3 regions of the Streptomyces sp. NPDC089919 genome follow, and region 2 is predicted to be linked to each of the others. Evidence: riboswitches for the same ligand, from Rfam matches in the RefSeq annotation. Region 2 holds a riboswitch; each other region holds the start of a gene.

Region 1 (6,515 bases), on a different contig from region 2:
CCTCCCGGCAACGACCGGCAGGGGCGCTCTTCGGCGTCGGCCGACGGGTCAGAGGTGTTCGAGGAGGACGGAGACGTGGCTCTCCGCGGGGTTCTTGACGGCGGTCAGGAGGGTGACGGGGCCCTGAGCCGCGAGGGTGCGCAGGGACCGCAGGGCCTCGGCCGCGGCCGGGGCGGTCAGTTCGGCCGCGTAGCGGGTGCGGAACTCCTCGTACGGGCCCTCGCCGGCGTGGTACCAGCGGCGCAGCTCGTTCGACGGGGTGAGGGCCTTGGGCCACTCGTCGACCCGGGCGTCGGCCTTGCTGATGCCGCGCGGCCAGAGGCGGTCGACCAGGACCCGCGTGCCGTCCTCGGGGGCCGGCGGGTCGTAGACGCGGGCGACTCGGATGGTGGTCATGGGGACAGGGTGGTGGAGGCCTGCGCCGGGGGCCAGTGGGTGAGGAGCTGGTGCAGGGCGTCGATCATCCGGCTCCAGGAGGCGTCCAGCGGCCGCTCGGCGTGGAAGGCGGCGGCGGCCTCCAGGGCGGCGAAGCCGTGCAGGGTGCTGCGGAGCAGCCGGACGGCGTCGGTCCGGTCCGGCTCGGCCAGGTCGTACGAGCGCAGCAGCGCGTAGGTGTACTCGACCATCCGCAGGTGTCCGGGCGAGGCGGCCAGCGTCTCGGCCGGCAGCGGCAGCTGGGTGGCGGCGTACCGGCCGGGGCTGCCCACCGCGAAGTCCCGGTAGGCCCGGGCGAAGCCGGCCAGCGCGGCGCGTCCGGAGCGGCCGGCCAGGGCCTCGCCGAGGCCGTCGGCGAACTCGGCGGCGCACCGCACCGCCAGCCGGGACCGCAGGTCCTGGACGTTCTTGACGTGCGAGTAGAGGCTCGCGTCCTTCACCCCGAAGCCGCGGGCGAGCGCGGAGACGGTGACGGCGTCCAGGCCGCCGGAGTCCGCCAGCTCGGCGGCGGCGCTCACCAGGCGGTCGATGGTCAGGCCTACGCGGGGCATGGGCGGCGGGATCCTTTGCCTTAGTCGTTTAATCGTTTGCCTAGTGGGTCTAGGTAACCGTAGCGTTCCCGGTATGAGACCACTGACCGAGTCCGACATCCGAGGATCCTTCATTAACTGCTCCAAGGGCGAGGCGCAGCGCCTGCCGCTGCCCCGGGACCTGGCCGAGCGCCCCTGGGCCGACCTGGACTTCCTCGGCTGGCGGGACCTGTCCGCCCCCGACCGCAGCTACGTCGTCACCGAGCACGAGGGCCGGCTGGCGGGCGTGGCGCTGCGGTTCCCCGCGACCAAGCGCGGCTTCCTGCAGCGCAGCATGTGCTCGCTGTGCCTGACCACCCGGCCGGGCGGGGGCGTGTCCCTGATGACGGCCCGCAAGTCCGGCAAGGAGGGCCGCGAGGGGAACTCCGTGGGCATCTACATGTGCACCGACCTCGACTGCTCCCTGTATGTGCGCGGCCGCAAGCAGCCGGAGCCGGGCGGCCGCTTCGAGGAGTCGCTGACCGTCGAGGAGCAGGTGGAGCGGATGCGCGGAAACCTCGCCGGTTTCCTCGCGCAGCTTTAATGGCGCCGAGCACCCCCTCGGATGGCGTAGGCTTGGGTTTACCGACGCGGGGTGGAGCAGCTCGGTAGCTCGCTGGGCTCATAACCCAGAGGTCGCAGGTTCAAATCCTGTCCCCGCTACTCCGTACGAAGGCCCGGATCCTCAAGGATCCGGGCCTTCGTCGTGTCCGGGTGCGGGTGGCTCCCGCGGGTGCCGCCACCCGTCCGGGCGCCCCCGGCTCGCCGGTCCGGGCCGCCGCCCCCAGGCTGACGGGGCGGGGTGTGCGGTCCCGCACCCATGCGAGCGGACCGGGCAGGGAGTGACGCGGTGGGGCAGCGCAGGCACACCGCCGGCCGGGCGGGCGGGCGTCCGACCCGGGTCTTCCTGCGGATCCTGCCCGCCCTGCTGATCGGGCTGGGCCTGCTCTTCGACCTGCTGACCCCGCCCGACTTCACCGGGTCGCCGTTCTTCTCGGCGGCCCCGCTGATCGCCGCCCCGCTCTTCTCCTTCGGCGCCACCCTGCTGACCGGGGCGCTGGCCTCGTTCTCGGTGCTCGCCCTGCACCTGCACAACGGCACCGGCGCCAAGGTCGAGGCGGTCACCGAGCTGGTCACGGTCTTCACCGTCTCGGCGCTGGCGCTCCTGATCAACCGGGTGGTCCGGCGCAGCAGCGACCGGCTGGCCTCGGTCCGCGGAATCGCCGAGGTGGCGCAGCGGGCCGTGCTGCCCACCCCCGCCGCCCGGATCGGCGGCCTGGAGGTCGCCGCCCGGTACGAGGCCGCCGAGGCCGACGCCTTCATCGGCGGCGACCTGTACGCCGTCCAGGACACGCCGTACGGGGTCCGGCTGGCGGTGGGCGACGTACGGGGCAAGGGCCTGGGCGCGGTCGAGGCGGTCGCCGTGGTGCTGGGGGCCTTCCGGGAGGCGGCCGAGCAGGAACCCACCCTGGAGGGGGTGGCCGGCCGGCTGGACCGGGCGCTGGCCCGGGAGGGCGTCCGGCGGGACTCGCTGGACGCGGTCGAGGGGTTCACCACCTGCGTGCTGGCCGAGTTCCGGCACCGCGAAGGGCTGGTGCGGGTGGTCAACCGGGGCCACCCCGGGCCGCTGCTGCTGCACGCGGACGGCGGGCTGCAGGAGCTGGCCCCGGCCGAGCCCGCGCTGCCGCTGGGCATGGGGGAGTTGGGGAGCTGGCCGGACCGCGCGGACCAGTGGTGCTTCCCGCCGGGGGCCACCCTGCTGCTGCACACCGACGGGCTCACCGAGGCCCGGGACGCCCGGGGCGGCTTCTACGATCCGCCCGGCCGGCTGCGCGGCCGGGTCTTCGCCGGGCCCGAGGCGCTGCTGACCGCCCTCGTCGCCGACGTACGGCGGCACACGGGCGGCGGGACCACCGACGACATGGCGCTGCTGGCGGTGGGGCGGCCCCCGGCGGGGCAGTCCGCGCGGCGGCGGACGGTACCGGTGGGGCGGCGGCGCCGGGCGGCCGCCGGCGGTGGTGACGGCGGGTGACCGAAAGGCCGCGCTCCGCATCCTTCTTGACGGGACGTCAGCGAAAGAATGCGGCCGTCGGGGCGATCGCCGCCCGGTCGTCTCGTCCCTAGTTGTTGCCTGATGTCGCAAAAGTCCTGGCCAATGTCGGTCACGGAGTGGCGTGTTGGCCGGAAGGATCAAGCGATGCAGCTTGGAATCACTCCCTGTTGTCTATTACCGTTCGATAACGCAGCGCGGATGTCCCAGCCGTCGCAAGAGACGGCACCGCGCGCGTGCGCGCCGAATCCCGTGAGGGAACCGGGGAACCACCACATTGGGGTGAATCGGGCCGCTCGCCCGTAGGAGACCTTCCTGCTCCGAACCCGTCAGCTAACCCGGTAGGCGAGAAGGAAGGAAAGGAGCGCCCCCGTGGCGTCCAACCAGCCTGCCCCCGAAGCCGCCGAGCAGCTCCAGGGCCCCTCCGGTGCCCCGGCCGCCGCCGGAGCCTGGGGCGAGTGGAACCCCACCGAGGACTCCGTCCGCCCGGTGGCCGGACGCCACCGCGTGGCCAAGCAGCGCGGCGGGCTCGCCCGCAGCTCCACCGTCCTCGGCGTCGGCATCATCGCCGCGGTCGGCGCGGCCGGCATGGCCACCGCCCAGGACAAGCCCCCGGTCGCGATATCCATGCCGTCCCTGCTGCCCGACCTGGACGACGGGGCCGAGGCCCCGGCCGCCGGCCGGGTGGCCGTGGACGCCCCGCTCACCACCGCGGGCGCCACCCCCGAGCAGGCCGCCGCCGGCACCGACGCGGGCGAGGCGCTGCGCCACCGGATCCTCCAGCAGGCCGAGTCCCAGGCCGACGCGGCCGCCGCCGAGGCCAAGGACGCCGCCCGGCGGGAGGCCGAAGAGGCCGCCGCGGCCCGCGCGAAGGCCCAGCAGGAAGCGGCCCGCAAGGCCGCCGAGGCGGCGGCGAAGGCCGCGGCCGCGGCCAAGGCGGAAGCCGCCCGGCTGGCGCAGCTCGCCAAGAGCTACGTGCTGCCGACCTCCGCGTACACGCTCACCTCCCACTACGGCGACTCCGGTTCGATGTGGTCCTCGGGCCACCACACCGGTCTCGACTTCGCCGCCCCCACCGGCACCCCGGTCAAGGCCGTGCACGGCGGCACCGTCGTCTCCGCCGGCTGGTCGGGCCCCTACGGCTACCGGATCGTGCTGCGCCTGGCCGACGGCACCGAGCTCTGGTACTGCCACCTCTCCTCGATGTCCGTCACCTCCGGCACGGTCACCACCGGCGAGACCATCGGCCGGGTCGGCGCCACCGGCAACGTCACGGGCGCCCATCTGCATCTGGAAGTACGGGAAGGCGGATCGACCGTGGATCCGCTGTCCTGGCTCGCGGCACGCGGGCTGAACGCGTAGCGCGCGGCGCGGCCGGGGCGACGGCCCCTCGCGCCCGGGCCCGCCGCAGCACCGCGGCGAGGAGCGCCACCGGGTCCGGGCCGCCGCGCGAGCGCACGGCCAGCCCGCACAGCAGCGCGAAGACCGGCACCATCACCGTGCCGTAGACGAGGTAGAAGCCGTGCTCGCCGAACTCGGACGAGCTGTTCCACAGGGCGTGCACGGCCACCGCCAGCAGCAGCCCGGCGGTCGGCGCGAGGCTCCGGTACCGCCGGCCCGCCGCGCCGGCCGCCCAGCCGAGGCCGAGCCCGGTCCACACCGTGAACAGCGGGTGCGCGAAGGGCGACAGCACCACCCGGACGAAGAAGGTGGCCGCGGTCAGGGAGTCGCTGAGCGGGGCCCCGCTCGCCAGGTCGTCGACGTAGGCGTTGCCGAGGTAGAGGACGTTCTCGGTGAAGGCGAACCCGCACGCGGTGAAGCCCGCCACCACGATCCCGTCGGTGATCCCGGCGAACCGGGGCCCGCTGAAGAGGCAGACCAGCAGCAGCGCGGCGGCCTTGGCCAGCTCCTCGACCACCGGGGCGACCAGGATCGAGCCCAGCCGGTCGGCCTCGTGCGGGTCGGTGCCGGCCGCCGCCATCCAGCGGGAGGCGAAGCTGTTGGCCACTATGGCGATGAGCGCGGCGGCGCAGGCGCCCCAGGTGAACGCGAAGAGGTGGCCCGGCCAGGGCCCCGGCCGAGCCCGCCCCAGCCAGTGGAACACCGCGAGCAGCGGGGGTACCGGCAGCACGGCCAGGCCGAGGCCGACGAAGAAGCCCCGGGTGCCGGTCTGCTCCCGTACGAGGACGAGGATCAGCACTCCGGCGACCGCGAGCAGCCCGACGGAGGCACGAGACAGGACCCGGAACACGGGGGCACAGTAACGGCGGGCCCGGACCGGAGTCCGGGTTTTGCCCCTCGGGTACCCCTGACGAGCGGCCGGCCCGCCGGTGCGGGCCGGGCCGGGCGGGCGGTCAGCCGGCCGTGCGCCGGAAGAGCAGGTCGTGGACGACGTGCCCCTTGTCGAGCCCCTGGCCCTCGAAGCGGGTGAGCGGCCGGAAGTCCGGCCGCGGCGCGTACCCGCCGTCGGCCTGGGTGTTCTCGAAGTCCGGGTGCGCGCTGAGCACTTCGAGCATCTGCTCGGCGTACTCGGCCCAGTCGGTGGCGCAGTGCAGGACGGCGCCGGGCGCCAGCCGGGTGGCCGCCAGGGTCAGGAACTCGGGCTGGATCAGCCGGCGCTTGTGGTGGCGCTTCTTGGGCCAGGGGTCCGGGAAGTACACGCGCATCCCGGCGAGGGAGTGCGGGGCCAGCATCTCGCGGAGCAGGATGATCGCGTCGCCGTTGGCCACCCGGACGTTGGTGAGGCCGTTCCGCTCCGCGAGGGCGAGGAGGTTTCCCTGGCCGGGGGTGTGCACGTCCGCGGCGAGGATGCCGGTGCCGCGGTCCTCGGCGGCCATCTGGGCGGTCGCCTCGCCCATCCCGAAACCGATCTCGAGGACGACGGGCAGCCCGTCGAACATCTTCTCGAGGTCGAGTACGTCGCGCCCGTCGATGTCCAGGCCCCAGGTGCCCCACATCCGCCGGAGGGCGTCCTCCTGGCTGGTGGTCACCCGGCTCCGGCGCGGCTGGAAGCTCCGGATCCGCCGCTCGTGGTGCGAACCGGCCGGATCGGGCGCGGGCCCGTCGGGAAAGCGCGGCTGATGGCGCCAGACCGGAGGGGCCTTGGGCTGGGGGTTCTGCGACTCGGACACCGGGTGATTCTACGGGGCGGGGGTGGGGGGTGCCCTTTTTGTGAGGGGAGAGCGATCTGAGGGGGGCCTGGGGGCCGGGCAGGTGCGCGACAGGGTGGCCGCCCCCTACGGCCGCGCAGCGGCCAGCGCTCGGCGGGCGATCTCCCGGCCGATGGGGAGCGCGGCGGTCGCGGCCGGGGACGGGGCGTTCAGGACGTGGACCGCCCGCGCGGACTCGCGGATCAGGAAGTCGTCGGCGAGGGTGCCGTCCCGCAGGACGGCCTGCGCCCGCACCCCCGACCCGGCCGGCGTGAGGTCGGCCTCCGTCACGGCCGGCAGCAGCCGCCGCAC
Region 2 (6,515 bases):
TCACGCCGGCGCCGGCCAGCGGCGCGGGGATGTGGACCAGCGGGGCGAGGTAGTCGGCGGTGCCCATCGCGATCACCGGGGGCACGATCATCACCACCAGCAGCGACAGGACGAACACCAGCCAGCCGGCGAGCCGGCCCGCGAGGGTGGAGACCATGGCGTACTCGCCGCCCGCGCTGGGGATCAGGGTGCCCAGCTCCGAGTAGCAGAACGCCACGCCGATACAGAGCAGCGAGCCGATCGCGATGGTGAGCGCGGCGTACGTGCCGACGTCGTGGAAGAGGTCGGGTACGACCACGAAGAGGGTGGAGGCGGGGGTCACGCAGGAGAGCGTGAGCAGCGTGCCGCCCACGACACCGATGGAGCGCTTGAGCTTCTGCGGCACGGGGCCGGTCTGCGGGGCCAGCGCGTGCGGTGCGCTGAGGGTGTCGGTCATCAGGCGGTTCCGATCGGCGTGTGCAAGCGAATCTGGGAGTGGAGCCGGTATCGCCTCCGGGGCGGCTGGGTGATGGTCTGCTGGTCCGTGGCTCCAGGGCTGAATGGAAGCCTCCACGGAACCGCAGGTCAATGGCCCACCTGCTGCGGAATCCGTCGTTCCGACAGGGTGCAGTGGAGCAGTTGTGCGTTAAGAACGCGATAAGACAACGAAAATGACGAGTGCGGGAACCGCAGCGGAACGGTCAGGAATTTTCTCCCGCTTTACCGCCGGTACGCCCCGTCGCCTCGGCCGTCCGGCTGGCCCGGGGCCGGGCCGCGGCGGGGGCCCGGGCCCGGCACCGGCGCGGCGGGTGTAGTGGGGGCATGACCCTGCACCGCCGGACGTTCCTCGGCCTCCCGCTGGCCGCGGCCTTCGCCCCGGCGCCGCCGGGCGGCCGGGACCCCTTCCGCCGGGGCCCGCTGCACCGGGGGCCCGACTTCGGGGCGCTGGCGCGGGGGCTGGACGGCCGGCTGGTGCTGCCGGGGGACCCCGCCTACCCGGAGGCCCGGCAGCTCTACCAGCCGCGGTACGACCGGACCGCCCCGGCCGCGGTGGCCTACCCGGCCCATGAGGGGGACGTGGCGGCCTGTCTCGGGTTCGTCCGGGCCGCCGGCCTGCCGGTGGTCGCCCGGGGCGGCGGCCACAGCTACCCGGGGTGGTCCACCGGGACCGGGCTGGTGATCGACGTCGGCGCGCTGGCCGCGGTGGCGCCCGGCCCGGGCACCGCCCGGATCGGGGCCGGCGCCCGGCTGGCGGACGTGCACGCGGTGCTCGGCGCGCAGGGGGCGGTCCTGCCCACCGGGCTGTGCCCGTCGGTGGGCATCGCGGGACTCACCCTCGGCGGCGGGCTGGGGCTGAGCAGCCGCGCGTACGGCACCACCAGCGACAACCTGACGGGCGTACGGCTGGTGACGGCGGACGGGCGGGTGCGCGAGGCGGGCGCGGAGCGGGAGCCAGAGCTGTTCTGGGCCCTGCGCGGCGGGGGCGGCGGGAACTTCGGGGTGGTCACCGAGTTCCGCTTCCGCACGCACCCCGCCGTCGACTGCGCCTTCGCCGAGCTGCACTGGGAGGCCCGGGGGACCCCCGGGCTGGTCGCCGGCTGGCAGCGGTGGCTGGCGGGGCTGCCGGAGCCGTTCTGGAGCCAGCTGGAGTTCACGGTCGGCACGGGCGCGCGGGCGCGGGACCGCCGGGACCCACAAGGAGGGGGAGAGGGGGCGGCCGGGGTGCCCGCACCGGCCGTGCGGGTCTTCTGCGCGGGTGGCCGCGGCGGCCTGGAGCAGGAGCTGGACCGGCTGACCGCCCTGGTGGGCGGCGGACCGCGGGACGTGTACGTGGTCACCGGCGGCCAGGAGCGGCTGACGCGGCTCATGGCGGGCTGCGCGGAGCTCACCCCGGACCGCTGCCACCTGCCCGGGGTGCTGCCGGGCCGCGATCCGGCCGGGGAGCTGGGCCGGGACTCCTACGCCGGGCGGTCGGACTTCTGGGACGCGCCGGGGCTGCCGCCGGTGGCGGTGGACGCCCTGCTCGACGCGCTCGCCCGGTACCCGGCGGCGGTGCCGCCGGGCGGGCGGGGCGTGGTGCAGCTCGACGGGGTGTGCGGCGGGGCACTGAACCGGGTACCGGCCGGGGACACCGCCTTCGTGCACCGCGACCGGGCACTGCTCACCCAGTACCTCGCGTACTGGCCGGAGCCGGCCTCCCCCGAGGAGGCCGGCCGGCACGAGGAGTGGCTGGCGGGGCTGTGGTCGGCGCTGCGGCCGTGGGCGAGCGGGGCGGCGTACCAGAACTACGCGGACCCGCGCCTGCCGGACTGGCGGCGGGCGTACTACGGGGCCAACCTGCCCCGTCTGGAGGCGGCCCGGCGGGCGTACGACCCGGACCGCCTCTTCCGCTTCCCGCAGGGCCTGTGAGGCGGGCGGGTCAGTAGGCGCCGAAGACGTTGTCGATGGAGCCGTAGCGGGCGGCGGCGTAGTTGCACGCGGCCGTGATGTTGGCGACCGGGTCGTACAGGTCCAGGGCCGTGCCCGGGACGTGGTACGCCGTGAAGGTGGGCTGGATGACCTGGAGCAGGCCCTTGGAGGGGGTGCCGGCCACGGCGTTGGAGTCCCAGTTGTTGATGGCCAGCGGGTTGCCCGAGGACTCGCGCATGACGTTCCGGTAGATGCCGTCGTACGTACCGGGGATGCGGTGCTGCGCCATGATGTCCAGCGACTCGCGGATCCAGCCGTCGAGGTTGTCCGCGTACGTCTTCTTGGCCACGGCCGGGGTCACGGCAGCCGGCTTGGCGGCGGTGAGGGTGGCCGGGCGGGCCGAGCGGTCGGCCCGGGCGGCGGCCGCGTCCCGAGCGGCGGCGGTGCCGGCCAGCGGGGTCGCCATGAGGTCGATGCTGAGCTTCAGGCCCGGGCGGATGGTTGACGGGTCGTCACCGATCAGCGCGCGGTTGTCCTGGTACAGCTTCTCCCAGCCGCCCTTCATGGAGTGCTTTTCGGCGATCTTGGCGAGGGAATCCCCGGCGATCACCGAATAGGTCACGGTGGCCTTCTGAGCGGCCGTCACCACGGCGGTATTTGCCGTCGCGACCGAATGCACGGCCCCGGCGTTCGGCGCCGCGACCGCGCCGGTGGCGCCGAGCACCGGGAGGGCCAGGGCGGCCCCGCCGGTACCGACGGCCGCGACGGAGCGGCCGAGACGGGTGTTCTTGGGGCGGCGGTGCTTGCCTTTTCCGGGCATGGCGCATTCCTCTCCGTCGCCTGCGAGGTGAGCTGTCGGGTTCGGACGGGAGCTGTCCGGCCGCACCGTCAGGTGCGACTTCACCCCGAGCCGAGCCGGTGTTCCGGTTCGGCGGCTTACCTGGTTCCCCCGCTCCTGCCGTGCTGGATGGACTCGTGATGTGAGGGGCCCGGGCAGCGGCAGGATTCGGCGTTCCACCCGGAATGAGCGTGACCGTAGGCGAGAGTCAGGAGACGGAACAAGTCACGAATAGGCGAAAAGAAAGTTGCCGACGGAATTCTTCATGCAAATCAGCAAGATCCTTCGACCCGTGAACCCTCAACTCCGGCTCAACCGCACGGGAGCCGGTACCGCCGGGCCGCCGCCGCCCGGAAATCCGCGTGACACACATCACCGCCCCGGAGCCTCCCCGCCATAACCCCGAAAACGCCCGCTAACTGACCGATTCCGACGGCACGCGAAAGACCGGCACAGCCCCTGCGAAATCGGACTATTCACTCCCACCCCGTGCGCCCTCGCCGCTTTCCGGGATGTCCTGGTCTAGCCTGGGCGCGCCCGAAATGCGGTGGTGGTGATTCCCGCCGCGTTCCCCCCGTCCTGGAGGCCGCCCCATGACCGCCGACCCCGATCCCGCCGACGTCCGGCAGCCGGTCCGTGTGCTGGTCTTCGGCGCCTCCCTGCGCGCCGACTCCCTCAACACGCGGCTGGCCGCGCTCGTCGGCCGGCTCGCGACCGGGGCCGGCGCCGACGTCGACCTGGCCCTGATGTCCGAGTTCGCCATGCCGGTCTACGACGGCGACGCCGAGACCGACACCGGACTGCCGCCCGGCGCGCTGGCCCTGCGCGAGCGGATCGCCTCCTGCGACGCCTTCGTCATCGCCTCGCCGGAGTACAACGCCTCGATGCCCGGCGTGCTCAAGAACGCCGTCGACTGGGTCTCCCGGGTCCGGCCGCAGCCCTTCAAGGACAAGCACGCGCTGCTGGTGTCCGCCTCGCCCTCGATGGTCGGCGGCAACCGGGGCCTGTGGGCGCTGCGGGTCCCCCTGGAACACCTCGGCACCCGCGTGTACCCGGACATGTTCAGCCTCGCCAAGGCCCACGAGGGGTTCACCCCGGACGGCGACCTCACGGACGCCGGCCTCCAGGGCCGGCTGGCGGACACCGTCGCCGCGTTCCTGCGCCTGGTCGAAGCCGACACCCGCTACGTGTGCCTGCAGCGCCGCTGGTACGAGTTCCTGGGCGACCGCACGGACGCGCTGGTCACCGAGCGCGCCGAGGGCTGAGCCCGCCCCGGCGCCGGAGCGGGCTCAGCGGCCCCGCCCGGTGAGGGCCAGGGCCGTCACGATGGACACCACCGCCAGCGCGGTCATCACCACGCGCAGCACGGCCGCCCCGAGCACCACGGGGACGACCGCGGCCGGCTCCTCGGCCGCCGCGAGCACCGGGGGCACGGCCGCGGCCGGCTCCCGGGCCGCCGGGCCGCCGGCCGGCCCGCCCGCCGCGGCGGCACCGGCCTCTCCGCCCTCCCCGGCCGGGCCGTCCGCCCCGGGGGCCACCCGCCGCAGCCGTGCGCACCGGGCGCAGTCCTCGCCCTGGTGCCGCGACGGCGAGTCGAGCCAGTACGCGCCGTCCAGGGCAGCCACGGGGGCGCGCCGCGGCGCCGGGACAGCCGGCTTCGGAACCGGACCGGAGGAAGTCGTCACGTCCGATCAACCCGCCCTCGATTCCACGGGAAACGGCACCCCCGGGCACCGGTATGCATTCGTTGTCTTCCCGCCCAAGAACAGCCAGCGCGGCCGTCGGGTGATCGTCCAAGCCGCCCGGTTGGCGGACCCGCCGAACCTCGCGGCAACAGGGAGCCGACGGCCCTCTTCCGGCTTACGTTGGGGTCTGACCTGGGAGGACCGGGCAGAGGCGAGAAGGGCGGCGTGTGATGCGTGAGCTGGTGGAGACGGCGCGGCGGTGGACGGCCGAAGGCCGCGAGGCGTTCCTGGCGCGGCCGGTCACCGAGCAGGGCTTCGGCCCCCGCGACCCGTCCGGGGCGCTGCTCGTCGACGCGCGCGGCGAGCGTGCCGGGAGCCTGTACCGAGGCGTGTTCGACGAGCAGTTGACCGCCGAGGTGGCAGCCGTGCCGGCGGGCGTCACGGCCCGGGTGTGCCAGGTCTCGGTGCACGGGGCCGAAGCCACCGGAGCGGGGCTGACCTGCGGCGGGGAGTCCGAGATCCTGCTCCAGCCGCTGGACTCGGTCCCCGCGGAGTGGTGGGACGAGCTGGCGCTGGGCTCCAGTGCGGCCCTGGTGACCCGGCTGAGCGAGGACGGCACCCAGGCGTCCAGCACCGTCGTCCGGGCGGGCGCCGCGCCCGGTACCGAGGCGGCCCGGGAGGCCCTGGAGCTGCTGGGCCGGCACCGCGCGGGGCGCGAGGCCCGCTACTCCGACGAGGGGCTGGTGCTGATCGAGGCCTACCCGGCCGACCCGTACCTGGTGATCGGCGGGGCCGGTGAACTGGCGGGCCTGATCGGGGCCCAGGCCGGGCTGCTGGGCTGGGAGTGGGTGACCACGGAGTCCGGCGCCGAGGCGGAGAAGCTGCTCACCGAGCGGCGCGGGTCGGCCTGCCTGGTGATGCTGAGCCACGAGCCGTCGTTCGACGCCCCGACGCTGCGGACCGCGCTGCGGCTGGGCGTCCCGTACGTCGGCGCCCTGGGCTCCCGCCGCACCCAGGCCCGGCGTCGTGAGGACCTGCTCGCCGGGGGCGCCCCGGAGGCCGAACTCTCCCGGATCCACGGCCCGATCGGCCTGGACCTGGGCGCCCGGACGGCCGCCGAGACCGCGCTCGCCATCTGTGCCGAGATCCTGAGCACCCTGACGGCCGGCTCCCGCTGACGCCTCCTCCGCCGCCCCGCCGGCCGGGCGGGGCGGCGGCCGGCGTCACCCCGACCGGCGCCGGAGGGGTTCGGTGCGCCGGACCCCGCGCGCGGGCACGGCCGCGCCGTAGTGGCGGGTCCGGGTGCCGAGCCGCTGGACCACGATGCCGAACTCCGCGTCCGGGTGCTGGACGGCGTACAGGATCCGCCCGGCCGTGGCTCGCAGTCGGTCGTGGTCCGGGAGGGTCACCGCGATCGTGGAACCGCCGGCCGTCTCCACGGCCAGCACCGGCCTCGGCCGCTGGTACAGCTCCCCGAGGACGCAGCCGACCAGCCCGAGCACCAGCGCGGCGATCGCGTACCGGCCCTCCCAGAAGCGCCAGTCGCCCTCGAGGACGCGGTGGAGCGGCGCGCAGAGCAGCCCGGTCGCGCCCAGCCACAGCAG
Region 3 (6,515 bases), on a different contig from region 2:
GGCCACCTCGGCCGCCACGGCCGACCCGGGGGCGCCGGTCGGCTCCGCCGCGGGCGTCCCGCCCGTCCCGGCCGGCGGCTTCGTACCCGCGGCCGGAGGCGTCGTCCCGGCGGCTGGGTCCGTCGTACCGGCTGCCGTCTGCGCCGTACCCGCGCCCGGGCCGGAGGCCGCGGCGGCAGCCAGGGCCTCGGCCAGGTCGCCCAGCTCGACCTGGACCACCGCGACCGGCTTGTCCGGGGCCCCGGCCGCCGCGGCGCGCAGGGCCTCGGCCAGCTGCTCGGTGAGGGTGGTCTCGCCCACCGAGGGGATGGCCGTGACGATCACCGCGTCGTGGGCCGGGTCCCGCAGGGCGCGGCCGAGGGCGGACCGGAAGTCCTCGGCGGTGGCCGCGGTGGTCAGGTCGAGCGGTGCGGCCGGGCGCAGCCCTTCCGTCAGGCAGGCGTCGTAGGTGAGCAGCCCGAGGGATTCGGAGTTGCCGAGGATCGCCACCCGGGGCCCGGCCGGCAGCGGCTGGTCGGCCAGCAGCAGGCCCACGTCCACCAGCTCGGTGACGGTGTCGACCCGGATCACCCCGGCCTGCCGCAGCAGGTCGGTGACGGTGGCGTCGGGCAGCCGGGTCTCGGGGACGGTGTGCCCGGCCGGGGTGACCCCGGAGTGCCGGCCGCCCTTGGCCACCACGACCGGCTTGACGGCGGCGGTGCGCCGGGCCAGCCGGGTGAACTTCCGCGGGTTGCCGAGGGTTTCGAGGTAGAGCAGGGCCACGTCGGTGGCCGGGTCCTCGTACCAGTACTGGAGGAAGTCGTTGCCGGAGAGGTCCGCGCGGTTGCCCGCGGAGATGAAGGAGGACAGGCCCGCACCGCGCCGCACCAGACCGGCCAGCAGGGCGATGCCGATCGCCCCGGACTGGGCGAAGAGGCCGATCCGTCCCGGCTCGGGCGAGGCCGGGGCCAGCGAGGCGTTCAGCCGGACGCCGGGGGCGGTGTTGATGAGGCCGAAGGCGTTGGGGCCGATCAGCCGCATGCCGTACGAGCGGGCCTGGCGGACCAGTTCGCGCTGCCGCTCCAGACCCTCGGGGCCGCTCTCGGCGTATCCGGCGGAGAGCACGACCAGGCCCTGGACGCCGTGCTCGCCGCAGTCGGCCACCACCTCCGGCACCCGGTCGGCGGGCACCGCCACCACCGCGAGGTCCACCGGGCCCTCGAGCCCGGCCAGCGAGCGGTGGGCGGGTACGCCGTCCAGCTCCGGCGCCGGAGCGGCCGGGTCCGGCTCGGGCAGGGCCCGGTTGACCGCGTACAGCGCGCCGGTGAAGCCGGAGCAGCGGAGGTTGCGCAGGGCGGCCCGGCCGGCCCCGCCCGGCTCGCGGCTGACCCCGATCACGGCGACCGAGCGGGGCGAGAGCAGCCGCTGCACCGAGCGCGCCTCGGCGCGTTGTTCGCGGGCGCGCTGGACGGCCAGCGACTCCGCGGTGGGCTCCAGGTCGAGGGTGAGGCGGACCGCGCCGTCCTCGAAGCTGCGCTTCTGGGTGTACCCGGCGTCGGTGAACACCTTGATCATCTTGCTGTTGGCGGGCAGCACCTCGGCGGCGAAGCGCCGGATGCCGCGCTCCCGGGCGACCGCGCCGATGTGTTCGAGGAGTGCGGAGGCCACCCCGCGGCCCTGGTGCGCGTCCTGGACGAGGAAGGCGACCTCGGCCTCCTCGGCGGGGGCGGAGGCGGGCCGGCCGTCGGGGCCGATCCGGTCGAAGCGGACGGTGGCGATGAACTCGTCCCCGACGGTGGCGGCCAGCCCGACCCGGTCGACGTAGTCGTGGTGGGTGAAGCGGTGCACGTCCTTGGCGGAGAGCCGGGGGTAGGGCGCGAAGAAGCGGTAGTACTTCGACTCGTCCGAGACCTGCTCGTAGAAGCTGACCAGCCGGCCGGCGTCCTCGGTGGTGATGGGCCTGATCCGGGCCGTGCCGCCGTCGCGCAACACCACGTCCGCTTCCCAGTGGGCCGGGTACGAGGGATCCGACGGTGTCCGCATGGGCCCAAGCGTACGGCGCACCGGCTCGGGGCACGCGCGCGCGGCGAGCGAGGCGTTACGGGGCGAACCAGGGCAAGCTTGGACGGGTCGAACGGCGGACGTTTTAGGGCCGAAGGTCGGTCGGATGCTTCCGGCGGTCGTGAGAGACTGGTCTAGACAACCCGTAGAACCTGAAGGGCATCACCATGGCAGAGCGCCGCGTCAACGTCGGCTGGGCCGAGGGCCTGCACGCTCGTCCCGCCTCGATCTTCGTCCGGGCGACGACCGCTTCCGGTATCCCGGTGACCATCGCGAAGGCCGGCGGCGACCCCGTCAACGCCGCCTCCATGCTCGCGGTGCTGGGCCTGGGCGCCCAGGGCGGCGAGGAGATCGTCCTGGCGTCGGAGGCCGAGGGCGCGGAGGCCGCGCTGGACCGCCTCGCCAAGCTGGTCGCCGAGGGTCTCGAGGAGCTTCCCGAGACCGTCTGATCCGCACGCACACCCCGCGTACGGCCACTTCGCGCGAGCCGCGGCACCCCACGAGGGCGCCGCGGCTCCGTCGTTTCCGGGCCGGCGCTCCGGGGGCGGGGCGACCCCTCGGCGGATTTCCCCGCAGCGGGCATTTCCGGACGGACGAATATCCGACACCCCGCGCCACGGCCCCGTGAATGACCGGCCATTTCCGGACAGCAGAATTCCGAACCGCCGGCCGGAATTATCGGCCGGGGTCGCCGGAGCCTTTTCATGAGGGTCCGGCACCTCTTTGTATACCGGCCCTGTTAATTGTCGTCGCGCCGGGTGTGTACGGCAGGTTGCCGAACCCTCACCGACCGCTCCAGGCGCGTTCGCGCGGCACTCCCCCGCCGGCGGTCCGGCGCAGCCGGTGCGCCGCCACGGCCCGCGTCATGTGGGCGGCGGCCAGCGCCCGGGCCCGGTCCGCGTCGCCCCGGGCCACCGCGTCCACGATCGCGCCGTGCTCCGCCCAGGACTCGACCGGCCGGGCCGGGGTCTCCACCGCGTACATCCAGGCGATCTTGTGCCGCAGCTGGGTCAGCAGCGCGGTCAGGGCCGGGCTGCCGGCAGCCTGGGCCAGCGTGTCGTGGAACCAGCCGCCCAGGGCCCGCAGGTCCTCCCCCTCGCCCCGGCGGGCCCGCTCCTGGCCGAGCCGGACCAACCCGCGCAGCACCTTCAGGTGCGCGTCGGTGCGCCGCTGCGCGGCCCGGGCGGCGCCCAGCGGCTCCAGGAGGGTGCGCATCTCCAGCAGGTCCCCGGCCTCCTGCTCGGTCGGCTCGGCCACGCAGGCGCCGGCATGCCGGCGGGTGACGACGAAGCCCTCGGACTCCAGGGTGCGCAGCGCCTCGCGGACCGGCACCCGGGAGACCCCGTACCGGCGGGCGAGCAGTTCCTCGGTGAGTCTGGCGCCGCGCTCGAACACGCCCGCGACGATGTCGTCGCGGATTGCCGTGCATACCGCGTGCGCGGGAATGCGCATGACCGGACCTCCGCTTGTTGTCCGCGAAACTCGCTCGGGCGACGTACGGGTCGCGTACGTTCTGCGACTCTATTGCAGAAAGCGGCAATTCCCGAGCGGCTGCGGAAATACGGAACTCTTTTTGCCCGCCGCCCACGGGGCGGGGCGGCGCACCGCCGGGCACCCGCCGGCCGGCTCCGGGCCGGCGGACACGCCGAAGGCCCCGGCTCGGGGAGCCGGGGCCTTCGGGAAGCGTGCGGGCCGGGTCAGACGTTGACGCCGTGCGAGCGCAGGTACGTGATCGGGTTGATGTCCGAGCCGTAGTCCGGCCCGGTACGGGCCTCGAAGTGCAGGTGCGGGCCGCTGGAGTTGCCCGTGGAGCCCGACAGCGCGATCTGGTCGCCCGGGGTGACCTGCTGGCCGACCGAGACCTGGATGGCCGAGAGGTGGCCGTACTGAGTGTACGTGCCGTCCAGCATCTTGATGACGATGTTGTTGCCGTAGGCGCCGCCCCAGCCGGCCTCGACGACGACGCCCGTGCCCACCGCGTGGACCGAGGTGCCGGAGGCGGCGTGGAAGTCGATGCCGGTGTGGTGGCCGGAGGACCACATCGAGCCGCCGCTGAGGTAGCCGGTGCTGACGTAGGAGTTGGCGACCGGGGCGACGAAGGTCAGCAGGCGCTTGCGCTCGGCCTCGCGGGCGGCGCGCTCCTTGGCCTCGCGCTCGGCCTTGGCGCGGGCCTCGGCCTTCGCCTTGGCCTCGGCGGCCCGCTGGCGGGCGTCGGCCTCGGCCTTGGCCTTGGCGGCGGCGATCTCGGCGGCGGCCTTCTGCGACGCGGCCTGGGCCTCGATCTGGCCGGCCAGGTCGTCGGCGACGACGACGGCGTTCAGCCCGGTGTCCTCGAGGCCGCGGGGCTCTGCTTCGGTCGCGGCGAAGGCCGGACCGGCGAGGGTGCCGACGACGCCGGTGGTCGCGAGGGCGGCTATGCCGGCCATGTTCGCGCTCTTGCGGCTCAGACGGCTGGGACCGCGGTGCTTGCCGGCGGCACGACTGCCAAACGCCATGAAGGGGCTGATCCTTTCCTTCCTTCTCGCCTACCGGGTTAGCTGACGGGTTCGGAGCAGGAAGGTCTCCTACGGGCTGCCTCTGGCGAGGCGGTCCGATTCACCCCAGGGACTGATGTGGGTCCCCGGCTCCCCAGGCTCGCGCCTGACGGGGACTCGGCGATCGCTGTCCGGTGCCGCGGGTGCGGCTGTTACAGCTGACGGACAGCGAGGTTGACGCTAGGCGGATGGTCGGACAATCACCAAACAGACACGGGTTTTTGTGGCGTACGCCACGGGGCATTCGGGCAACCACCCTCCCGAACCGGACATATGACGCAACAAGGGCCCCGGTGGTCATACCACCGGGGCCCCGCGGCCCACGGCCCCTCCGGGGCCCTGGTCACCGGGTCAGTTGGCGACCACGGTCACCGCGCCGATGCCCAGCGCCCGCACCGGCTCCGCGATCTGCCCGGCGTCGCCCACCAGGACCGTCACCAGCCGGTCCCCGGGGAAGGCGTTGACCACGGCCGAAGTCGCCTCCACCGTGCCGGTGTCGGCCAGCCGGGCGTACAACTGCGCCTGGAAGTCGTCCGGCAGCTCCTGCTCGACCTGGTCGGCGAGGGTGCTCGCGACGGCCGCCGCGGTCTCGAACTTGAGCGGGGCCACGCCCACCAAGTTCTGCACGGCCACGTCGCGTTCGGCGTCGGTCAGGCCGCCCTCGGCCAGCGTCCGGAGCACCTTCCACAGGTCCTCGAGCGCCGGGCCGGTGTTGGGGGTGTCCACCGAGCCGCTGATGGCCAGCATCGAGGCGCCGGTGCCGTCGGCCGTGGAGCGCAGCACCTGGCCGAAGGCGCGCACGCCGTAGGTGTAGCCCTTCTCCTCGCGCAGGACGCGGTCCAGCCGGGAGGTGAGGGTGCCGCCGAGGCAGTAGGTGCCGAGCACCTGGGCGGGCCAGACGCGGTCGTGCCGGTCCCCGCCGATCCGGCCGATCAGCAGCTGCGTCTGGACCGCACCGGGGCGGTCCACGATCACCACGCGGCCGGTGTCGTCGGCGGTGACCGGGCTGACCGGGAAGGCCTCGCCGGTGCCACCGGTCCAGGAGCCCAGCGTCTCCGCCAGGACCGCGGCCAGGTCGGTGCCGGTCAGGTCGCCGACCACCACCGCGGTGGCGGTGGCGGGGCGCACGTGGGCGTCGTAGAAGGCGCGCACGGCCGCCGCGTCGATCCGCGCGACGGTCTCTTCGGTGCCCTGGCGCGGCCGGGACATCCGCAGCGCGGCGGGGAACAGCTCCTTGGAGAGCTCCTTGGCCGCCCGGCGCTGCGGGTTGGCCAGCTCGTGCGGGATCTCGTCGAGCCGGTTGCGCACCAGCCGGCCGACCTCGGCGTCCGCGAAGGCCGGCGCCCGCAGCGCCTCGGCGAGCAGCCCCAGCGCCTTGGGCAGCCGGGAGGCCGGTACCTCCAGCGAGACCCGGACGCCCGGGTGGTCGGCGTGCGCGTCGAGGGTGGCGCCGCAGCGCTCCAGCTCGGCGGCGAACTCCTCGGCGGAGTGCTTGTCGGTGCCCTCGGACAGCGCCCGGGCCATGATGGTGGCCACGCCGTCCAGGCCCGCGGGCTCGGCCTCCAGCGGGGCGTCGAGGAGCACCTCGACGGCCACCACCTGCTGGCCGGGACGGTGGCAGTGCAGCACCGTCAGGCCGTTGTCGAGCGCGCCGCGCTCCGGGGCCGGGAAGGCCCAGGGCTTGGGCTGCCCGGCCTGCGGCTGCGGGTGGAAGGTCATCGGGGAAGCGACGTCGGCGGTCACTGGTCAGCCCCTTCGGCATCGTCGTCGGCGCCGGTGTCGGCGCCCTCTTCGGCGGCGGGCAGCGGCTCGTACACGAGGACCGCGCGGTTGTCGGGGCGCAGCCGGGCGGCGGCCACGGCCTGCACCTCCTCGGCCGTGACGTCCAGCACCCGCTGGACGGCGGTCAGGGCCAGCTGCGGGTCGCCGAACAGCACGGCG

What was found. Region 2 has a riboswitch for cyclic di-AMP ahead of AB0O40_RS24050 (transglycosylase SLT domain-containing protein). Riboswitches for the same ligand answer to the same signal wherever they lie in the genome.
Region 1: it holds a riboswitch for cyclic di-AMP, as region 2 does, so the genes downstream of both, AB0O40_RS31265 (M23 family metallopeptidase) here and AB0O40_RS24050 (transglycosylase SLT domain-containing protein) in region 2, are expected to answer to the same signal.
Region 3: it holds a riboswitch for cyclic di-AMP, as region 2 does, so the genes downstream of both, AB0O40_RS18875 (M23 family metallopeptidase) here and AB0O40_RS24050 (transglycosylase SLT domain-containing protein) in region 2, are expected to answer to the same signal.

Annotation. Positions count from the first base shown of each region.
Region 1 covers NZ_JBFBGK010000108.1:16,833-23,347, forward strand. Annotated here, with positions in the region: gene AB0O40_RS31240 (DUF488 family protein) at 49-396, opposite strand; gene AB0O40_RS31245 (WHG domain-containing protein) at 393-986, opposite strand; gene AB0O40_RS31250 (FBP domain-containing protein) at 1,060-1,548, shown strand; tRNA gene AB0O40_RS31255 (tRNA-Met) at 1,594-1,667, shown strand; gene AB0O40_RS31260 (PP2C family protein-serine/threonine phosphatase) at 1,855-3,036, shown strand; cyclic di-AMP (ydaO/yuaA leader) riboswitch at 3,286-3,417, shown strand; gene AB0O40_RS31265 (M23 family metallopeptidase) at 3,427-4,416, shown strand; partial or broken gene AB0O40_RS31270 (PrsW family intramembrane metalloprotease) at 4,502-5,305, opposite strand; gene trmB (tRNA (guanosine(46)-N7)-methyltransferase TrmB) at 5,409-6,185, opposite strand; gene lhgO (L-2-hydroxyglutarate oxidase) at 6,291-6,515, opposite strand, start outside.
Region 2 covers NZ_JBFBGK010000065.1:11,965-18,479, forward strand. Annotated here, with positions in the region: gene AB0O40_RS24040 (APC family permease) at 1-436, opposite strand, end outside; gene AB0O40_RS24045 (FAD-binding oxidoreductase) at 802-2,388, shown strand; gene AB0O40_RS24050 (transglycosylase SLT domain-containing protein) at 2,399-3,208, opposite strand; cyclic di-AMP (ydaO/yuaA leader) riboswitch at 3,213-3,372, opposite strand; gene AB0O40_RS24055 (NAD(P)H-dependent oxidoreductase) at 3,820-4,491, shown strand; gene AB0O40_RS24060 (hypothetical protein) at 4,516-4,851, opposite strand; gene AB0O40_RS24065 (XdhC family protein) at 5,142-6,089, shown strand; gene AB0O40_RS24070 (DUF6232 family protein) at 6,135-6,515, opposite strand, start outside.
Region 3 covers NZ_JBFBGK010000043.1:6,792-13,306, forward strand. Annotated here, with positions in the region: gene AB0O40_RS18860 (GNAT family N-acetyltransferase) at 1-2,022, opposite strand, end outside; gene AB0O40_RS18865 (HPr family phosphocarrier protein) at 2,208-2,489, shown strand; gene AB0O40_RS18870 (GntR family transcriptional regulator) at 2,824-3,492, opposite strand; gene AB0O40_RS18875 (M23 family metallopeptidase) at 3,738-4,535, opposite strand; cyclic di-AMP (ydaO/yuaA leader) riboswitch at 4,548-4,707, opposite strand; gene AB0O40_RS18880 (pitrilysin family protein) at 4,926-6,293, opposite strand; gene AB0O40_RS18885 (pitrilysin family protein) at 6,314-6,515, opposite strand, start outside.